DNA from 2 places in the Pseudoalteromonas sp. NZS71_1 genome. Region 2 is predicted to be linked to the other one. Evidence: predicted binding sites of a transcription regulator. Region 2 holds the regulator's gene; the other holds the start of a gene.
The links. Region 2 encodes MetJ, which represses methionine synthesis genes. Its sites were predicted from a motif close to TAGACGTCTAGACGTCTA; they were not measured.

Region 1 (11,457 bases), on a different contig from region 2:
AGTGTCACATTCGCCTTTTTAAGTGCGGTTACTATGGTTGCATTTTCTACCGACTCTGCCATTAATTGCAAACCAAGTTGATTAGCAAAACTGGCTATATGTTCAATAAATAAATAGATATCTTTGTCATTCACTATTTGCTTTATTAGTGCGCCATCTAGCTTAATACCATCTACTTCCAGCTTAAGTACGTTTGATATATTTGAATAACCACTACCAAAGTCATCAATAATAACCTTAACGCCTTTCGTTTTAACCATTCCAATAAATGCTTTTACCTCAGAAAAGTTGGCAATAGCTTGGGTCTCTAAAAGCTCTAGTGTGATATTACCAGGATGCGGGTAGCGCTTAAGTTCGTCTGCAATAAACTCACTTAAATTAGGGTCGAGCATATCTTGTGCTGTTATATTTAAACTCCAGCAAATATCGGTTTTTCTAAAGCGACTAACACATTGTGAAAATATAGTACGGGTAAGTATTCCGTCCATTCTTGATCGAGTAACAACATTTAAAAATGCATCAGGTTTCAACACTTCCCCTTGCGCCGTTACCATTCGAGCTAAACATTCGTATTGAACGACCTTGTTGGTATTTGTATCAATAATAGGTTGAAAGTAAGGCACAATACGGTTGTTATCAAACGCTTCACGTACTTCTTTAGCCATTTCTACATTGTATTGATATTGTGTTTTTACATCGTGTAGTGCTTTTGAGTAGTTAACTACGCTATGCCTGCCTTGTTTAGCTTGCAGCGCCGCTATATGAGCATTTTCAAGTAGTAGCGATTTATTGCCACTGGCAATACCTGCACATAGAGTTATATAAATAAAAGGGTCAGTTAACACTGGGGTATTAAAGTTATATGTTTTTACGAGATCGGTAAATTCGTCATTACTCATTTCTTTAGGAGCGAGTAATACTATTTTGTTGGTTGCTAGTCTGTATATATGGCAATGCGCAGAGCTTCTGAGTTTAAAGTGAATAAGTAAGTTTTTCATTACTTTGTCACCCACTTCAGTGCCGTAGAAACTGTTTATATCTTCTATTTCATTAACCCAAATAACGGCTAACTGCATGTGATGAGCATTACTTTTTTTAATAAAGTACTCAAGAGCAATATGATTTGAAAAACCAGTACTTGAGTCAGTTGCTAAAGAGCGCTTTAGTAAATAAATATATATGGCGGCAACTAGTATCGCGATAAAAAAGAAGAAGCTCGCCATGGCAGCTGCTTTTGATACGCTTTCTTTAAGTTTCTCGTTTAAATTGTAAATAGTTATATCGGCACCCGTTAAATAGGTATTGCCGTTAATAGGGTCAACGTAAGGAATAAAAATAGTTTTAAAGTGGCCCCACTGATCGCTCGATATTTCAAATACAGGCTCGGTTGAGTAAAAAGCACTTATATTTGCATCGGTAGCTTCAGGGTAGAGATCTAAAAATTGAGTTACTTTGCCATTATTCTGATCGTCTTGCGTGTAGCTTGATGAGCTAAAAAGAACCTTTCCGTCTTTTAAAATCATTGAATACACATAAGCAATATCAAGTGCTTGAGCAAACTCAGAGAGCTGTTTACTCTTATTTTGATAGTAAGAAAAACTTATGTTGTCGCCTTGATTAACCGCACTTAAGTAATTTTCACCTAGAATATGTTTAACGCTGGTGGCGGCATTAAGTAAGCGATTATCAACCGACTGCATTATTTCAGCACGCGTGGTTTGGTAAGTGTAGTAAACATAGGTAAGCAAGCTTATTAAAAATAAGCTAAAGCCTGCCACTATCCAACTAACTTTGACTCTTCCTTCTGGCATATGTGTCCCTTTTTTGTTATCAAATTTATTATACCCAAAATAAGTAAATGCCCAATAAATAATTAGGTTTGGTAGAGTTTTAATTAAATTATCATTTTTTTGTCATCGCTTTGATTGCTTTTATAGGTTTAAACGAGACATTTTAGTTATATTGCAGTAAAGTTAGCGCAATTTTTAAAGAAACACGATTGCTCTAAATGTCCTAATAATTAGGCGTTTTTGATGGGTAAGCGCGTGTTTTAGCTACACACACTAGGTATTGAGATGGATCAAAAGCGTTGTGCCGTCGCCTCTAAAGAAAGCCTTAAGCGTATATTTACTGTACCTGAAGCGCCAGACTCAACTTTAAGCAAAATCGAGCTTGAAATTTCGAGTAATTTAGCAGGTTTTCTAAACGAAAATATAGCGGCAATTGAAAAACCATTACATGAAATCGAAAAAGATTTTCAGTCGGCAGTGATCCCAGAGGATCCAACGTTTGTATCTGCTTATGCCCAAGACATAATGGAGCAACTTGTTGCGCATTCTGTGCATACAGCTGCGCCTAGCTTTATTGGTCACATGACCTCTGCCTTGCCGCATTTCTTATTACCGCTGTCAAAATTGATGGTAGGGCTAAATCAAAATCTAGTAAAAATAGAAACGTCTAAAGCGTTTACGCCTCTTGAACGTCAAGTGCTTGGAATGATGCACCATTTAGCTTATGGGCAAGACGATTCATTTTATTCTAAATGGATGCACAGTGCTAAAACCTCATTAGGTGCATTTTGCTCTGGTGGAACGGTCGCTAATATTACTGCGCTTTGGATTGCTCGAAACCGCTTATTAAAACCCGATGGCGATTTTAGAGGTATCGGCGCACAAGGCCTAATTGCCGGTATGCTGCATTACGGCTATAAAGGTTTAGCAGTATTAATATCAGAACGCGGACATTACTCGTTAGGTAAATCGGTTGATTTACTCGGTATTGGCCGCGATAACTTAATTGGCATTAAAACCTGCGAAAATAATAAAGTTGATGTAGGAGCTATGCGCGAAAAAGCACGTGAGCTTGAATCGCAAGGCATTAAAGTAATGGCGATTATTGGGGTAGCGGGTACAACCGAAACCGGTAATATTGACCCACTTGATGAAATGGCCGACTTAGCACAAGACATTAACTGCCATTTTCATGTAGATGCTGCATGGGGAGGAGCAACCCTTTTATCGAACACGCATCGCCCTTTACTAAAAGGGATTGAGCGAGCAGATTCAATTACCATCGATGCACATAAACAAATGTATGTACCAATGGGAGCGGGCTTAGTTTTATTTAAAGATCCCGCTGCAACCGATGCAATAGAGCATCACGCTGAGTACATATTACGTAAAGGTTCAAAAGACTTAGGTAGCCACACGCTTGAAGGCAGCCGACCTGGTATGGCAATGTTAGTACATGCTTGCTTACGTGTTATTGGTCGTAAAGGTTATGAAATGCTGATTGATCGAAGCATCAAAAAAGCACATTACTTTGCTGATTTAATTAAAGCTGATGAAGACTTTGAGCTTATTTCAGAACCTGAATTGTGCTTATTAACGTATCGTTATGTACCTAAGCAAATTAAACAAGCAATAGCCGATGCAGATGCTGCAACTCGGTTAGATATTTTTGCCTCTCTGAATCGTTTTACTGCCAGTATGCAAAAACGTCAGCGAGAGTCTGGTCGCTCATTTGTATCACGTACTCGTTTAACGCCTTCTAAATACGACAATCAACCTACAGTTGTATTTAGAGTGGTACTTGCAAACCCGCTTACTTCAGGTGCTATTTTAAAAGAGATATTAGCTGAGCAAAAAGAGTTGGCAGCAACAGATCCGGTATTCAAAAAATACTTAAGAAAGTATATGTAATCTAAATACAAAAAAGGGTCCATAAGGACCCTTCTTAATATCAAAAGTACTTATTAATGTAAAATACGTGCTCTAATTGTACCCTCAACAGCGCTTAGTTCTTTAAGTGCTACTTCAGATTGATCTGTATCTACATCAATAACTACATAACCAATAGATGCGTCTGTTTGTAGGTATTGCGCAGCAATGTTAATACCGTGCTGTGCAAACGCTTGGTTAATTTGCGTTAGTACACCAGGGCGGTTGTGGTGTACGTGTAATAAACGGCTACGATTAGCAAGCTCAGGCAGCGATACTTCAGGGAAGTTAACCGCAGTAATAGTTGAGCCATTATCTGAATATTTAGCCAATTTACCCGCTACTTCAATACCAATGTTTTCTTGTGCTTCTTGTGTAGAGCCACCAATGTGCGGCGTTAAAATAACATTGTCGAATTGGCGCAATGGCGATACAAATTCTTCATCGTTAGATTTTGGCTCAGTAGGGAACACATCGATTGCTGCACCACTTAGTTTTTTCTCTGTTAGTGCTTCTGCAAGTGCATCAATATCAACAACAGTTCCGCGTGAAGCGTTGATCAAAATAGATCCCTGCTTCATAACAGCAAGTTCTGCGCTACCAATAAGATTTTTAGTTTGCGGTGTTTCTGGTACGTGTAAACTAATAATATCAGAGCGTTGTAATAGCTGAGTTAGGTTGTGAACTTGCTTTGCATTACCCAGTGATAACTTATCTTCGATATCGTAATATTCAACGTTCATACCGATATTTTCAGCCATAATACCTAGCTGAGTACCAATGTGACCGTAGCCAATAATACCTAATGTTTTACCACGTGCTTCAAACGAACCATTTGCTGTTTTTAACCAGCCACCACGATGAGCCGCTGCATTACGCTCTGGAATACCGCGTAATAAAAGTAGGATTTCACCAAGTACAAGTTCAGCAACTGAACGAGTATTAGAAAATGGTGCGTTAAATACAGCAATACCGCGTTCGCGTGCTGCATCTAAATCAACTTGGTTTGTACCAATACAAAAACACCCAACAGCAACTAGCTTGTCAGCTGAGTCTAATACGGCTTGGTTAATATGAGTACGAGAACGAAGACCTACAAAGTGAACATCTTTAATGCGCTCTTTTAATTCGTCCTCAGGTAAGGATGTTTTAACGTAGTCGATATTGCTGTAACCGTTACGTTTTAGCGTTTCAACAGCGCTTTGGTGAACACCTTCAAGCAAGAGAATTTTAATTTTGTCTTTTGCTAACGATACCTTACTCATAACCTCATCCTATTTAATTTGTGGCCCATTTTTAGTACCGATAATCACTTTATCAGCACCACGCATTGCAAATAGGCCGTTGGTAACTACGCCAACAATTGAATTTATTTGTGCTTCAAGTTGTTTAGCATTGGTAATTTTTAAGTTAAATACATCTAATATAACGTTACCGTTATCGGTAACTACGCCTTGGCGATAAACAGGGTCACCACCAAGCTTTAATAATTCTCGTGCAACGTAGCTGCGAGCCATTGGAATAACTTCTACCGGAAGCGGGAAGTCGCCTAATGTTTTTACTAATTTGGTGTCATCTACAATGCACACAAATTGTTTAGCTACAGCGGCTACTATTTTTTCGCGAGTAAGGGCTGCACCGCCACCTTTAATCATTTCGTTTTGATCGTTTATTTCGTCAGCGCCGTCAACGTATACATCTAAAGCAGCAACGTTATTAAGCTCAAATACTTCAATACCTAACGCTTGTAAGCGCGCGGTTGAGGCTTCTGAGCTTGATACAGCGCCTACAATAGTGTCCTTTACTGAACCAAGGGCATCAATAAAGTGATTAACAGTAGAGCCTGTACCCACACCTACAATAGTGTTTTCTTTTACAAACTCGAGTGCTGCCCAAGCAGCTGCTTTTTTTAATTCGTCTTGTGTCATTGCTTTGTGCTCATGTATGTCAGAAATATGCGGTTAGTAATCAAATTTAATTGTTACCAACAGTATGTTTTATCTGGGGTGATAATGGTTTTAAGTGGTACATCCCACGACTCGATTGGTAGAGCCTCAACTTTTTGGCATTCATGTGCAAGGCCAATTAGTTGTGGTTTTTGCCAATTTTGTTCGTGTAAACGTGCCAATGTCCGGTCGTAAAACCCACCTCCCATTCCTAGGCGATTACCTTGTTTATCAAATGCAACTAATGGCATAAGGAGGTAATCAAGCACTGGTAATGGGCATATTTGAGAGCAGTTCAGCTTAGGCTCCAAGATACCATAGCGATTTGCTCTCATGGGTGAGTTTTTCTCATAGCGCTGAAATAGTAAATTAGCGCCATTGAATGGGTGTATTATAGGTAGGTAAACGGTATGGTTTAAACTCCATAATTCTTTAATTAACAATGAAGTGTCTAGCTCTCCATCGTTACTTAAGTAAATGGCAATATGCTTTGAATTCGTTGTTTTTTCGCTTTTTAAATGTTGAATAAAATTCATTTTTAGCGATTGCGCAGCAATTATTTGCTGATTATTTGACAAGTTTTTACGGGTGTTACGAATTTTCGCTCTTATTTTTGCGCGTTTATTGCTCATTAAATTAATTAACCATTCTTAAAAAGAGAATAAATCGGGAAAAATTAAAAAAACAGCCAGTACGACTAGTAAAATGGTGGCAGTTGCAATCAATGAATATAAAAGTAAGTTACTGCGTTTTTTAGGAGGCGCTAAATCATCATCTAGCATTAGATCGTCACCTTGCCATTCGTCAATACTTTCGTCTGGTGCTTTTAATTGAGCTTCAGGAAGGCGTTGCTCTAACTCGTCTAGCTTTTCTTCAAGGCGAATCAAGCTACTAGTGATGTAATCGAGTGCATCAAAAATACGTTCGTCACGTTGGTTGTTATTTGCAGCTGCGGGGGAGCTATTTTGAATTGCATTTGAAACAGCTTGCAGCTTACTTTTAATACCTAAGCTTGCTAGTAACTTAGCCTGTTTTAACGCTTTGTCTTTATCGCTTGGTGCAAACAGTGGCTTACCTTTAAAAAAAAGAGCTACTTTTTCATCTGACGTTTTTAATTTTGCAGCTAAATTTGTACATGCTGTTTTTATGTCAACGTTATCGGCAAGTCCTGCAAATATAACGCGAAAGTTATCGGCCATTTAACTGTCCCTAAAGCTTTTATAATGAAATGAGTATATACCTAAAGTACAAAAGAATTCGAGGTCGATTTAATAGTTATTTTGTAGACGCTCTACAAACAATATAGCGAATAAGTTTTAGATGCAAAAACGGCCCTTAAAAGGGCCGTTTTTAATTTACTACAACAATTTTGGCTTAAAGGCCAGCAGCTGCGCGAAGTGCGTCTGCTTTATCTGTACGTTCCCAAGGGAACTCGTCGCGACCAAAGTGACCGTAAGCCGCTGTAGGAAGGTAGATAGGGCGCTCTAAATCAAGCATTTGAATTAAGCCATAAGGGCGCAGGTCAAAGTGTTCACGAATAAGCTCAATTAAACGGCTTTCTTCTAGCTTGCTTGTACCAAACGTTTCAACGCTAATAGAAGTTGGCTCTGCAACACCAATTGCGTAAGAAACTTGTAGCTCACACTTGTCAGCAAGACCAGCTGCAACAATGTTTTTAGCAACGTAACGTGCAGCATATGCTGCTGAGCGGTCAACTTTTGATGGATCTTTACCAGAGAAAGCACCACCACCGTGACGAGCCATACCACCGTATGTATCTACAATGATTTTACGACCTGTTAAACCACAATCGCCCATTGGTCCGCCAATTACAAAACGACCTGTTGGGTTAATGAAAAACTTAGTTGCGCTTGTAATAAGTTCTGCAGGAAGTACAGGCTTGATGATTGTTTCCATCACCGCTTCTACTAAATCTTTTTGCGAAATGTCTTCGCTGTGCTGAGTAGAAAGTACAACAGCATCAATACCTACTGGTTTGCCGTTCTCGTATGCAAAAGTAACTTGAGATTTTGCATCTGGACGTAACCAGTTAAGCTCGCCGCTTTTACGCACTTGCGCTTGGCGCTGTACTAAACGGTGTGAGTAAGTAATTGGAGCAGGCATCAGTACTTCTGTTTCGTTACATGCGTAACCAAACATTAAGCCTTGATCGCCCGCGCCTTGCTCTTCTGGGCTAGTACGGTCAACACCTTGGTTAATGTCAGGAGACTGTTTACCAATAGTGTTTAAAATTGCACATGAATCGGCATCAAAGCCCATGTCTGAATTTGTGTAGCCAATGTCACGAATTGTTTTACGTGTAATTTCTTCGATATCAACCCATGCGCTAGTAGTGATTTCACCACCAACCATAACCATACCGGTTTTAACGTACGTTTCACACGCTACGCGAGCCTGAGAGTCTTGCTCTAGGATTGCATCAAGTACCGCATCAGAGATTTGATCGGCGATTTTATCCGGATGACCTTCAGAAACAGATTCAGAAGTAAATAAATGTTTTGCCATTGTATTTCTGCTCACAAATATTGCGCTTCACAAATGTCGGTATTAGCGCTAAAAAATTAAGGGGCGTATTTTATCGAAAACAAAACGCATTGCATAGTGTTTTTACGCCTAGACGTCTAAATAAAATTACGAATGTCGTTCCAGTCTCAAAAAAAATTCATAATGCTGCCTTTTCTGGGGTTTTTAATTGCACACAGCCCCCACAATAAGTAAGAATGGATGTATAACAGTATCCAAGTTATTTGGTTACATAAACAAACACATAAATACCCGCGCAAATACACATAAAGGTAGGAGAATTCATGCCATCTCGCAAAGAACTTGCAAATGCTATTCGCGTCTTGTCAATGGACGCAGTACAAAAGGCCAAATCTGGCCACCCTGGAGCCCCTATGGGCATGGCTGATATCGCAGAAGTATTATGGCGCGATTATCTAAAACATAACCCAACGAATCCAGAGTGGGCTGACCGTGACAGATTTATTCTTTCAAACGGCCACGGTTCAATGCTTATCTATTCTCTATTGCACCTAAGTGGTTACGACTTACCACTGGACGAAATTAAAAACTTCCGTCAAATGCATTCTAAAACACCAGGTCATCCAGAATATGGCTATGCACCAGGAATCGAAACTACTACGGGTCCATTAGGTCAAGGGATCACAAATGCGGTAGGTATGGCAATTGCTGAAAAAGCGCTAGCTGCGCAGTTTAACCGTGAAGGTCACGATATTGTTGATCACTTTACCTATGCATTTATGGGCGATGGCTGCCTTATGGAAGGTATTTCTCATGAAGCAGGTTCACTTGCAGGCACATTAGGTCTGGGTAAGCTTGTTGCATTTTGGGATGACAACGGCATTTCAATCGATGGCGAAGTAGAAGGTTGGTTTACCGATGATACGCCAGCTCGCTTTAAAGCGTACGGTTGGCATGTAGTTAGTGGTGTTGATGGCCACGATAGCGATGCTATTAGTGCTGCAATTGCAGAAGCTAAAAGCATTACCGATAAGCCATCACTAATTTGTTGTAAGACAATTATTGGTTACGGCTCACCTAATAAATCTGGTAGCCACGATTGTCACGGTGCACCACTAGGTGATGACGAAATTAAAGCGTCTCGCGAATTCTTAGGTTGGACTGGCGATGCGTTCGAAATTCCTGATGATATTTACGCACAGTGGGATGGCAAAGAAAAAGGTCAACAGCTTGAATCAAGCTGGGACGAAAAATTTGCAGCATACGCAAAAGCATATCCAGAACTTGCAGCTGAATACAAGCGTCGTATTAATAACGAACTGCCTGGCGATTGGGCTGAAAAATCTCAAGCGTACATTGAGCAATTACAAGCAAACCCTGCAAATCCAGCTTCTCGTAAAGCATCGCAAAATGCTTTAAACGCATTTGGTCCGTTATTACCAGAATTTATGGGTGGCTCAGCCGATTTAGCTGGCTCAAACTTAACAATTTGGGATGGCTCTAAAGGTTTAACACGCGATGATGCAAGCGGTAACTACATTTACTACGGTGTACGTGAGTTTGGTATGTCGGCCATTATGAATGGTATTGCCCTTCATAAAGGCTTTATTCCTTACGGTGCAACGTTCTTAATGTTTGTTGAATATGCAAAAAATGCTGTACGTATGGCTGCATTAATGAAGCAACCAAGCATTTTTGTATACACGCACGATTCAATCGGCCTAGGTGAAGATGGTCCAACTCACCAACCAGTAGAGCAAATTGCAAGCATGCGTTTAACGCCTAACTTATACAACTGGCGCCCATGTGACCAAGTTGAGTCGGCAATTGCATGGCAACAAGCTATTGAGCGTAAAGATGGCCCTACATCGTTAATCTTTACTCGCCAAGGTCTTGAGCAACAAGCGCGTGACGCACAGCAATTAAGTGACGTTAAAAAGGGTGGTTACATCCTTAGCTGTGACGGCAATCCAGAGATTATCTTTATTGCAACAGGTTCTGAAGTGCAACTAGCACAAGATTCAGCAAGCGAACTACGCAGCCAAGGTAAAAAGGTACGTGTTGTATCTATGCCATGTACTGATGCCTTTGAAGATCAAAGCGCAGCATACAAAGAAAGCGTATTACCGGCATCTGTTTCACGCCGCGTAGCAGTAGAAGCAGGTATTGCTGACTACTGGTACAAGTACGTAGGCCTAAACGGCGCAGTAGTAGGTATGACCACCTTTGGTGAGTCAGCACCAGCTAATGAGTTGTTTGAGCACTTTGGCTTTACAGTGGCAAACATTGTAAGCAAAGCAAACGAGCTTTTTTAATCGCTTTGATTAAATAAAGTAAGTAATTGAAAAACCCGCACATGTTGCGGGTTTTTTTATGCCCTTACATGAAGCAACTTCACCTTGATCAATGCTGCTTTCCTTGCAAGAAAGTAAGCTATCAGGCAAGGTAGTGCGATAAATTTATAAATAATAATCTTAAATTAATAGCAGGAGCTAAAAATGCCAAAGTTCGATAACGTAAGTGTAGTAAAAAAAGCCAATGTATATTTTGACGGAAAAGTGTCAAGCCGTACCGTTATTTTAGGTGATGGCGAAGCGAAAACGTTAGGCTTTATGCAACCAGGTGAGTTTGTTTTTGATACAAACCAAAAAGAATGCATGGAGCTTTTAGCTGGCCAATGGGATATTTTATTACCAGAGGCGAGTGAGTGGAAAACATTTAACGCAGGTGAATCGTTTAATGTTGATGCAAATGTAAGCTTTAAAGTAAAAGTATCTGATTTTGCTGACTACTGTTGTTCGTACACAGATTAATCAATACAGCTAGACGTCTGAAAGCCCATGCAACATGGGCTTTGCATAAACTTTGCGCAACGCATGATTTAAATCACCAAAAACCGCAAATAAACCTCAAATATCTCTCTTTTTTCCTTGTGTTAATCTAAATAGCCCCCAATACTATTTATGAGGTAACAAATAAAAGGATACCCTATGAAAATTAATCTTTCTGGTCACCATGTTGAAGTTACTGACTCTATTAAAGAGCACATCAACGAAAAATTTTCAAAAATCGAGAGCCATTTTCCATCGCTTATTGCACTCGATATTATTTTGTCTAAAGAACATCATAAAATCCAAGCTGAAATTAGCACTAATTACGAAGGCACGCGCATATCGGTAAAAGGGGAAAACGAAGTTATGTACCCAGCCATTGCAAGCGCAGCTAAAAAACTCGATGCGGCACTAAAACATCGAAAAGGGCAGATAAAAGCAAACCTACACGAAAAG
Region 2 (11,457 bases):
AAAAATATAAATAAATACTTGTGTGGGGGGAGGTTGTTGGATAAAATCCGCCACCAACAAATTTGTTTTAACGACGTATGGTGCCAAACTCCGGGTTTGGAGAGCGATGCGGCCTTAACTAGAGGTTCCTATGAAAGAAGGTATTCACCCTAAGTACGAAGTAATTTCTGCAACATGTTCATGTGGAAATAAATTCGAAACTAGCTCAACTCTTTGTAAAGACATTCACTTAGACGTATGTTCTGCGTGTCACCCGTTTTACACTGGTAAGCAAAAAGTTTTAGACACTGGCGGACGTGTTGATCGCTTCAACAAGCGCTTCGGTGCACTTGCCAGCAAGAAGTAATTATTGCTGTTTAGTTAAAAAAAGCACCTTAGGGTGCTTTTTTTGTGCCTAAAATTTGTTATTTATTATCTTAAACCAACCTACATAAATCTTTGAGCAATTTAACGAATTAAATTGCACCATAACGTCGTTAAAAATTTTTTATTTAGAACAACTAGATACAAAAATTTTTGCCTAGTTCTAGCGTAATTTTCTTAACGTTAAATAGACCCCATATATAAGCAGATTGGTATTATTTCGTTGATTTTAACTATCCCCTCCTTTTGCATAACTATTTCCTATTCTTATTCTGAGTATGCATAATCCTTTACAGACAAATCGATAGATATTCTCTATATTTTAAATAGTACAATTTTTAACTAGGTTGATAAAAGTAGCTAACGTGGGCTTATCTGTTTTTAAAGTAGGGTAGTAGGCTGTTATTCTAAGTTTATGCTGTTACTTTAAGTATACATTTTATAAGATTTTGATAGGTATAATAGCACCTTAAAACTTACTTTTTAGGTGAATTTTTATTTATTAAATGTCGATATAATCCTGCAAAGTTACTGAAAAACCTATTAAAATTAAAGGATATAGCATATAACAGGATAGACCTGATATTGCTTGGAATTTAAAAATAATAAGGGTATCGTACCCCAAGACTCCATCTCTCACTTTAACTTAAATTGCAGGATACCATCGCGTTATGTCTGACTTTCGTGAACAAGCACTACATTACCACTCACATCCCGTACCAGGTAAAATTAGCATTGAGCTTACAAAACCAGCTGAAACGGCTCATGATCTTGCACTTGCGTATAGCCCAGGTGTTGCCGAACCTGTACGTGAAATAGCTGCAGATCCTGCAAATGCTTATAAATATACTGGTAAAGGTAACATGGTTGCGGTTATTACTAATGGTACTGCAATTCTAGGCCTTGGTAATTTAGGTCCTTTAGCGTCTAAGCCTGTAATGGAAGGTAAAGCATTATTGTTTAAACGTTTTGCAGGGCTTGATTCTATCGATATTGAAGTTAAGCACAAAACAACAGAAGACTTTATTAATACGGTTGCCAATATTGCCGACACATTCGGTGGCATTAACCTTGAAGATATTAAAGCACCAGAGTGTTTTGAAATTGAAAAAGCATTAATAGAGCGTTGTAGCATTCCTGTTTTTCATGACGATCAACACGGTACTGCCATTGTAACGGCTGCTGGTATGTTAAATGCGCTAGAAGTACAAGGTAAGTCAATTGAAGATGCAATTATTGTATGTTTAGGTGCAGGCGCTGCCGCTGTTGCGTGTATGGAGCTGTTAATTAAGTGTGGTGCACTGCGTGAACACATTTATATGCTTGACCGCAAAGGTGTTATTCATACCCGCCGCGATGACTTAAATGAATACAAACAGCTTTTTGCTAATAATACCGATAAGCGTACATTGCAAGATGTAATTGCAGATGCGGATGTATTTGTGGGTGTTTCTGGCCCTAACTTATTAGCGGCTGAAGATTTAAAGCTAATGGCTGCAAAACCAGTTGTGTTTGCATGTTCAAATCCAGATCCTGAGATTGATCCTGCACTTGCGCACGGCGCACGCAACGATTTAATCATGGCAACAGGGCGCTCTGATTACCCTAACCAAGTTAATAATGTTTTATGTTTCCCGTTTATTTTCCGTGGTGCACTTGATGTACGTGCAAGTGCTATTAACGATGAAATGAAAATTGCTGCAGTAGGTGCTATTCGAAGTATTGCCAAAGAGCCAGTACCTGCAGAAGTTTTAAAAGCCGCTGGAGTAGATAAACTAGAATTTGGTGCGCAGTATATTATTCCAAAACCAATGGATCCACGTTTACTGCCGCGTATAGCAAGAGCTGTTGCACTTGCTGCTATTGAGTCAGGTGTTGCACAAATTGAGCTACCTGAAAACTATATGCAGTAAATCTATACAATAAAATTTAGACATAAAAAAACCTCAGTAATTACTGAGGTTTTTTTGTCTTTGTAATATTTATTCTTCGTTTAAAACGGGTACTTCTAGACCCATTTCTTGCATTATTTTTTTAACTTCTTCTGGCACTTTTTCGGCGTTATCTTTACGTAAGTCATCGTCATTTGGTAAAGGTTGGCCAGTAAAAGCATGCAAAAATGCCTCACATAGCAATTCACTATTTGTAGCATGGCGAAGGTTATTGATTTGACGACGTGTACGTTCGTCAGTTAATACCTTTAATACATTTAGCGGGATCGAAACGGTGATCTTTTTAACTTGCTCTGATTTTTTACCGTGTTCTGCGTATGGGTGAATATACTCACCATTCCATTTAGCCATAAGATGTATCGTTGCCTCAGATTATTAATTTCTCACACGGTATAAAAAGCGTGTAAATATGCGTGAAATTCTATCGATTTAAAAAAGATAGTCAAATAATAGATACCGATCTATCTTAATAAGCCTATCGTAGGTGTAAAGATAAGCACACTTTTGTGAGCTAAAATGTGTTATTCGCAGAGGCCCCTTCTACTTTTAGCCATCTAGAGCTTTAAAATACTTTGACTTATCAAAACGGATAACTTACTCTTTTAGACGTCTAAACATCCAAATTAATCAGGTGACGAATATGAGCGAAAAAAACAAAGCGACCATTGCTGTACGTAATGGCGTTGATGCTGATAAACATCATGGTGCGGTGGTACCGCCAATTTATTTATCGACTACTTATTCGTTTGCCGACTTTGATACTAAGCGTGAGTATGATTATGGTCGTAGCGGTAATCCTAATCGTGATATTTTAGCTGAGACGCTTGCTAAGCTTGAAGGTGGCGCTCGTGGCATAATTACAGCTACAGGCATGGCTGCCGTGCATTTAGCTACTCAGCTACTTAATAGTGACGATAGGTTAGTAATTCCACATGATTGTTATGGTGGCAGCTATCGTTTATTTACATCTTTACAAAAACGCGGACTACTAAAGCTCGAAATATTAGATTTAACAAAAGAAGAAAGCCTTCAACAAATTTTAGTAATTAAACCAAAGCTTATTTGGATAGAAACCCCAAGTAACCCAGTACTTCGTTTAACAGATATTAAAGCGGTTACCGATGTGGCTAAGCAATGCGGTGCATTGGTGGCTGCAGATAACACGTTTTTGTCGCCTGCCTTACAAAACCCTATTAAGTTTGGTGTAGATATTGTGGTGCATTCAACCACTAAATACATTAACGGACACTCAGATGTAGTAGGCGGCGCTGTTATTGCAGCAACACAAGAGTTAGGCGATGAGCTTGCTTGGTGGGCTAATAACATTGGTATTACGGGTGCGCCTTTTGATAGCTATTTAACGCTTCGTGGTTTACGTACTTTAAATGTGCGCCTAAGGCAGCATCAAGAAAATGCACTGGCAATAGCTAAGTACCTTGAAAGCTCTGAATATGTAAGCCAAGTTTACTACCCAGGTCTTGAGTCACATCCTCAACATGAGCTGGCTAAAGCACAGCAACTTGGTTTTGGTGGCATGGTTAGTTTTGATATTAAAGGCGATATAAATGACGCTGCAGCATTTTTAACTAGCCTTAAAACGTTTAGTTTAGCTGAGTCACTAGGTGGCGTAGAGAGCTTAATTTGTCACCCTGCAACTATGACGCACGCAGGTATGGAGGCAACAGCACGTTTAGAGGCGGGTGTGGGCGATACGCTTATTCGTATTTCGGTAGGTATTGAAGATATACACGATTTAGTCGCTGATTTTGAACGAGTGTTTGAACTTGTAAAACCAGGGCAAAATAAAAATGTTGGCCGTGTAGGCAAAGGAGCAGGCACTTCTGGTGGTAACGTTAAATTAAGTGCAGCTCGTCCGGCGCTTTGGTGATTAATATGGTTAACTGTATACATAAATTTGGTGGATCGAGTTTAAGCTCAAGTGAGCGATACCAAAGCGTAGCAAAAATAATAATTACACATACTCAACCGGGTGATTGTGTGGTGGTATCGGCTGCGGGTAAGACAACCGATACGCTAGTATTACTTTGGCAAAGCTATCAAAAACAAGATACTCAAGCAGTAGCTGATATTTTACTGCAGTTAAATAACCATCAAAGTGATTTAATAGAGCAGTTATTAGAAGCTGATTTAAAACGAAGTGCACTTAAAACACTAAATACCGAGCTTAGCTATATTGCAGAACTTGCTCAAGCTGAGCAGCTAAAAGAGGCTGCATTACTTGCACATGGCGAACTGTGGTCAGCACGTTTACTCGCTACTTATTTACAGCAGCTAAATATTGAGGCATGCGCTGAAGATGCACGTACTCTTTTTACCTTAAATGATGGCGAATTAATGCATGCGCAAAATGCGCAGCAATGTGGGCAGTTAATTTTGCCTAATAAAATAAATGTTGTTACTGGGTTTATTGCCGCAGATATCAAAGGCGAGACAGTAACGCTTGGCCGAAATGGGAGTGACTACAGTGCAACACTACTTGCAAATTATTGCAATGCTAAGCAAGTATGTATTTGGACTGATACACAGGGAGTGTATAGCACTGATCCTCGAAAGGTAAAAAAAGCGATTAAATACGGCAAAATTTGTCGCGGGCAAGCTAATTTATTAGCTCGTTTGGGTAACCCTGTATTACATGCAAAAACACTATCGCCACTTAAAAACACAGATATTAAGCTAGCTGTTCGCAGTAGTTTTGACGTACAAGCAAGTCCAACAGATATAGTCAAAGAAGGTTCAGCGAAGAAAAAGCGCTTTATAACCACGTTGCAAAATGTTGACCTATTAATGGTTGAAGGATTAAGTGAAGGTGAGGTTGCAAGTGTTAGTCAGCTTATTCAGCATAGCCTTCATCACTTTAACCATAATGGTGAAGTGTATTTAGTAGTACCTGCAGCACAAACTTATCTGGTTATTAATTATTTTGCGGGTAGGGCAAATATTAGCGAGTCAAATTTAAACGGTTGTGCAATTGTAGCGCCTGAGCAAGACGTTAATACATTAAGCTTACAAGCATTAGATTTATTAAAACTCCACAGCATAAAACCTCGTTTTGTCCATCAAGATACTGGCTATGCTTTATTGCTTACCGATCAATTTATAGATAGTGATATACAAAGTGCCTTACACGATAAGCTAATTAATAAAGGCCAAGAAATCGCAATTATAGTTGCGGGGCTTGGTAACGTTGGCGACGTTTTTATTAAACAGTTATCGGCACAATTTGAGCGTTTATCGGATGACTTTGGTATTAAATTAGTCGGTCTAATTCGCTCTAAAAAAATGCTGTTTAATGCAAGTGGTATTAATACACAGCAATGGAAAACTCAATGGCAGCATGAGGCAAATAGCTATCAATCTGCAGATTTACTGAATGCTATAAATGAGCTCGATTACGAGCATAAAATTGTAATTGATATTACCGCAAGTGAACAATTTAGCTTGTTATATCCAGACTTTGTAGATAGAAACTGTCATTTAATTAGTGCTAATAAATACGCTGGAACAGCACCTACTACTTGGTATAAAGCACTTCGTAGTAATATTACAGAACGTAATTTACATTGGCGATATAACACCAGTGTAGGCGCTGGCTTACCTATTAACTTTGCTTTGGCTGATTTGCAAAATAGTGGCGATAAAATAACACGTATAGAAGGTGTTTTCTCAGGCACGCTTTCGTGGTTATGTAGTAAATATGATGGAACAAGGCCATTTTCTGAGTTGCTACTGGAAGCTCAGAAAATGGGATTCACAGAGCCAGACCCTCGCGAAGATTTATCTGGGCGAGATATGCAGCGTAAGCTACTTATTTTAGCTCGAGAGCTAGGTGTTGAGCTTGAACTTGACGATATTAGTTTATCGGCATTGATGCCAGATGAACTTGCGCTGGGAAGTTGGGATGACTTTTTAAATAAAAAAGCACAGCTAGACGCGTTCATCGAAGAGCATGCAGTGACAGCAAAGTCTAAAAATTCAGTACTTAGATATACGGGCTTGTTAGAAATCACACAAGGTGAAGTAATTGCTAAAGTGGGAATAGCGTATGTGCCTAATGGCGATGCGTTAGCAAACCTTACACCAGGCGATAATATTTTTGTAATTAATAGCAAATGGTATAGCGATAACGCATTAGTGATTCAGGGGCCAGGAGCGGGTAGGGAAGTGACCGCTGCGGGTGTGCACTCTGATTTATATTGGCTTGTTCAAAACTTAAAATAAACATTTGGTTTAAACAAAAACGGCAGCTTAAATAAGCTGCCGTTTTTGTATTACATACATATTACTAAAATAGCTCTTCTTCTGTTTTAGTGTCTTCTTCAAATATATCGTTAGGCTGAGATAGCACATACTTTGTAGGTGCGGTGCCTTTTTCAAAATATTCAAATCGACTTGTGTAGTCATTTTTATGGCTAAGTAAGCCTGTAGCTAAATCAATACGAATAGAAACGAGTCCCTCAGGCGGCTCAATTGGGGCTTCAGGCTTGCCTTCAAGTGCCGCTTTCATAAATTCAACCCACGCTGGCTGCGCGGTTTTAGCGCCAGATTCCGCACCTGATATTTGGCTGCTATCTAGGTTGTTATTATATGTAGAGCGACCAAGAGCGTTGCCCGGATTATCAAAGCCAACCCAAACTGAGGTCATCACATTACTATTAAAACCGCTAAACCAGGTATCTACTGAGTCATTAGTTGTGCCTGTTTTACCTGAAATATCGCGACGATCTAGCGCTTGTGCTCGCCAACCGGTTCCACTCCAACCTGTTTTATGAGCCCAGCTACCACCCCCCCAAATTGCACTATTCATAGCATCAGCAATTAAAAATGCATTTTGCTTAGAAATAATTCTCGGCGCACATTTTTTCGTTTGCTCCATTTCATCATCACTATTATGCATTGAGAGTGCATTGTGTGTTGGCAAAGGCTCTTCGTCACAGGCAAGAGCAGGGTTTGCTTTAAACAATACATTGCCGTAAGCATCTTGAATTTCTGAGATAAAGTAAGGTTCAATTAAGTGACCACCGTTGGCAAATGTGCTCATGCCTCTTGCAAGTTCAAGCGGGGTAATAGAAGCACTACCAAGTGCTAATGATTCACTACGATTAATGTCAGCGTCTTTAAAACCAAATTTTAGTAAGTGATCAGCTGTACGTTGCAATCCAACACCACGTAGTAAGCGCACTGAAATAACGTTTTTAGACTGTGCTAAAGCACGGCGAATTCGAATAGGACCATTGTAAACAGCAGGGCTGTTTTTAGGGCGCCATGCTACGCCTTGGCTCTTATCCCACTGGTTTATAGGTGCATCATTTAATATAGACGCAAGCGTGTAACCTTTTTCAAGTGCTGCTGAATATATAAAAGGTTTTATATTAGAACCCACTTGACGCTTAGCTTGTATCGCTCGGTTGTATTGACTTTGCTCAAAGCTGTAACCCCCTACAATAGCTTTTATTCTACCGTCTTGTGGATCGAGGGATACAATAGCGCTTGATGCTTCTGGTATTTGGCTTAATAAGTAGCTGTTATCTTCGTTTTGACGTACCCATATTTGCATACCTGGCGTTAAAATATCAGTAGCTGCTTTTGGAGCAAAGCTTTGGCGGTAGCGAGTAATATACTTACGCGCCCATTTTAAACTATCCCAACTGAGAGTTGTTTGCTCACCGTTTTTAAGTAGTACTGTAGCTGTTTTATTATTAACACTGAGTACTGCTGCAACTTTTAAAGTGCCTAACTCATTTACGCTCTGTAATTTATTGAGTATTTGTTGCTCAGTTAAAGCTGGTTGTGTTTCAGGATTCCATAAAACATCAGTTGGACCTCTAAAACCATGACGCATATCGTAACTGTGTAAGTTATTTACAAGTGCGTTTTGCGCTGCTTTTTGAACCTTTGACTCTACTGAGGTAAAAATTTTAAAACCTGAGTTGTAGGCTTTATCTACCCCATAGCGCGAAACCATTTCAGCGCGCACCATTTCAGAGATATACGGTGCGTATAAGTTTATTTCTGCACCGTGAAAATAAGCTGTAATAGGTTGGCTAGTTGCTTCGTTATATTGCTCTTGTGTTATATAGTCTTCGGTCAGTAAACGGCCTAAAACTACATTTCGGCGTGCTTTTGCACGCGTTGGGTTACGAATTGGGTTTAAAGCTGAAGGTGCTTTAGGTAAACCTGCAATCATCGCCATTTGTGCAAGTGTTAAATCTTTTAGCTCTTTACCGTAATAAACTTGCGCTGCTGCACCAATACCGAAAGCACGATTACCTAATTCTATTTTATTAAGATAAAGCTCTAAGATTTCGTCTTTTGTTAACACTCCTTCAATATGAAGCGCTATAAATATTTCTTTAACTTTACGGATATATGCTTTTTCGCGTGTTAAAAAGAAATTACGAGCAAGCTGCATAGTAATAGTACTTGCACCTTGTTTTTTCTCGCCAGTAGATATAAGAACAACAGCCGAACGTACTATACCAATAGGGTCTATGCCTATATGATCGTAAAATCGATTATCTTCTGTCGCTAAAAATGCATTAATGAGTGTTTGAGGAATTTCATCAATAGTCACTGGAATACGACGTTTTTCACCAAATTGATTGATTAAAAGCCCATCTTTAGTGAATACTTGCATAGGAGTTTGTAATTGCACGTCTTTTAAAACTTGCACACTGGGGATATCAGGTTTAACGTAGTAATAAAGACTGATCAAAGTAATCAGACCAATTAACACACAAATGATAAAAAATTGTAAAGTTCGTTTTAATAAAATCACTTATATTTCCCTAAATGGACTCCCAATTGCGAGTTTTGACTGCTAGTATATATTGATTAAAAAATGAATAATATTTTTTCATATAAAAATTATAACTTGTTTATTATTAAAACAAAGGCCAAGTTGAAACATGCTAAGTCAACTATTTCAAAAACCGTCCCAAATGATGGTAGGAATTGATATTGGATCGCACTCTATTAAGGCTGTGCTTTTACGTGAAATTGAAACTGGATTTCGACTCGAAGCACTTGCAATTGAGCCGATGCCAAAAGGCGCAATGAGTGAGCGAACAATTCAAGATATTGAAGCGATTGGTAACGTAATTACAAAATTAAGAAAAAAATTACCAAAGTCGTTAAAATCTGCAGCAGTGGCTGTTTCTGGCCAAACAGTCATTACAAAAGTGATCTTCATGGATGTATCGTTAACTGATGCTGAACTTGAGTCGCAAATTGAAATTGAAGCTGATAGTTTAATTCCATATCCTCTTGATGAAGTGAGCCTCGACTTTGAGAAGCTTTCGACGAATGAGGCCGATCCTAGTAAAATGAATGTTTTGCTTTCAGCTGCTCGTACTGAGAGTGTAGAAGCGCGTGTTGGCGCTTTAGAAGCTGCAAATTTAGAAGCTAAAATAGTTGATGTAGAAAGCTATGCATTAAGTCGTGCAATGGATGTGTATTACCAACAATTACCCAGCGACGCATTTAATAAATGTGTGGCTGTGGTTGATATTGGTGCGGTTTTAATGCTCGTGAGCGTTGTTCAAGCAGGGGAAACAATTTATACACGTGACCAAGTTTTTGGTGGCGACCAATATACAAATAGTATCGTTGCTTATTATAATAAAGGATTTGATGAAGCTGAAATTGGTAAAACATCAGGCGATTTACCGCCAAACTACACCTTTGAAGTATTAGCCCCTTTTCAAACTTCGTTACTTCAACAAGTGCGACGCGCGGTGCAAATGTTTTTAACAACCAGTGGCAAAGAGCAAATCGACTATATTGTATTAACGGGTGGTACATCGATGATTAAAGGTATTGACCGATTACTCATTGAAGAACTAGGTATTCACTCTGTCGTTGCTGAGCCTTTTGAAAATATGGAAATTTCTCCAAAAGTAGATCGTAATGTAATGCAGCGTCACAAAACGCAGTTTGCAATTGCGACAGGGTTGGCATTAAGGAGCTTTTCAACATGCCACATATAAATCTACTTCCTTGGCGTGAATCGCAGCGCGAAGAATCGAAAAAGAAATTTGTAACTATACTTATTGGTGTCGTTATACTTTGTTTTGCGAGTATGTACTTATTAAGCTCTTTTTATAGTGCATTAAAAGACGGTCAAAACTTAAAGAATAACTATTTAAGTTCAGAAATTAGCATGCTAGATAAAAAAATAAGTGAAATTAGAAGTTTAGATAAAAGAAAAGAAAACTTACAACAGCGTATGAGGCTCATTGAAGAATTACAAAGCAGCCGTAATTTGGGTACGCAAATAATGGATGAAGTTGCCAAAATAGTGCCGGGTGGGGTTTACTTAACAAAACTCGAGCGCAGAGGCAGCCAAATACATGTATTGGGACGCAGTGAATCTAATAACCGTTTATCAACAATGCTGCGCCAAGTACAAAGCTCATATTTACTAGAGAATCCTTCAATGCAAGGCATTGTTGCAGGCGATCAATCTTCGCGTTTACTTAGTGATTTTAATATGGAATTTTATGTAAAACCATTTGATAAAATTGGTGAGGTTAGCGATGAGCCTTGATTTTAAAGCACTGAGTGAAATTGATTGGAATGAAATAGAGCTCGATAACATTGGCGATTGGCCTATTGCAGTTAAAGCAATTTGCTGTACGTTTGTTGCCGGACTTGTATTGTTTTTTAGTTATAGCCTATTAGTTTCTGATGAAATTGATAGTTACCACAGTGCAGTTGCGAAAGAGGTCGAGTTACGCACTACTTATCGTACTAAATACGCAGTCGCGAGTAAGCTTGAGATCTACCGTCAACAAATGATTGAAATGGAAGATAAGTTTTCACAATTATTAAAACGTTTACCTACCTCTAACGAAACCCCTGGTTTACTTGATGATTTGTCGTATGTTGGCACAACAAGTGGTCTGACTTTTTTAAAAATAGGTTGGTTACCAGAAGTCGAGAAAGAATTTTATACTGAATTACCGATTAAAATAGAAGTGATAGGAACCTACCATGAATTTGGTGAGTTTGTGGGTAAAGTAGCTCAGTTACCACGAATTGTAAGCTTACATGACTTTTCTATTTTATCATCGGGCGATAAACAGTTAACATTTGGTGTTGTTGCAAAAACATATCGTTATGA

Region 1: the regulator MetJ is predicted to act here: its motif matches at 8,293-8,310, upstream of metK (methionine adenosyltransferase).

What each region holds. Positions count from the first base shown of each region.
Region 1 is NZ_JADYXM010000003.1:41,594-53,050, forward strand. It holds gene I6F43_RS05560 (bifunctional diguanylate cyclase/phosphodiesterase) at 1-1,811, opposite strand, end outside; gene panP (pyridoxal-dependent aspartate 1-decarboxylase PanP) at 2,076-3,701, shown strand; gene serA (phosphoglycerate dehydrogenase) at 3,755-4,984, opposite strand; gene rpiA (ribose-5-phosphate isomerase RpiA) at 4,994-5,647, opposite strand; gene I6F43_RS05580 (5-formyltetrahydrofolate cyclo-ligase) at 5,701-6,297, opposite strand; gene I6F43_RS05585 (hypothetical protein) at 6,316-6,864, opposite strand; gene metK (methionine adenosyltransferase) at 7,040-8,191, opposite strand; gene tkt (transketolase) at 8,494-10,485, shown strand; gene ppnP (pyrimidine/purine nucleoside phosphorylase) at 10,669-10,983, shown strand; gene hpf (ribosome hibernation-promoting factor, HPF/YfiA family) at 11,161-11,457, shown strand, end outside.
Region 2 is NZ_JADYXM010000007.1:72,414-83,870, forward strand. It holds gene rpmE (50S ribosomal protein L31) at 131-346, shown strand; gene I6F43_RS11930 (malic enzyme-like NAD(P)-binding protein) at 1,035-2,276, shown strand; gene metJ (met regulon transcriptional regulator MetJ) at 2,346-2,666, opposite strand; gene metB (cystathionine gamma-synthase) at 2,956-4,203, shown strand; gene metL (bifunctional aspartate kinase/homoserine dehydrogenase II) at 4,209-6,554, shown strand; gene I6F43_RS11950 (penicillin-binding protein 1A) at 6,619-9,111, opposite strand; gene I6F43_RS11955 (pilus assembly protein PilM) at 9,242-10,321, shown strand; gene I6F43_RS11960 (PilN domain-containing protein) at 10,309-10,881, shown strand; gene I6F43_RS11965 (type 4a pilus biogenesis protein PilO) at 10,871-11,457, shown strand, end outside.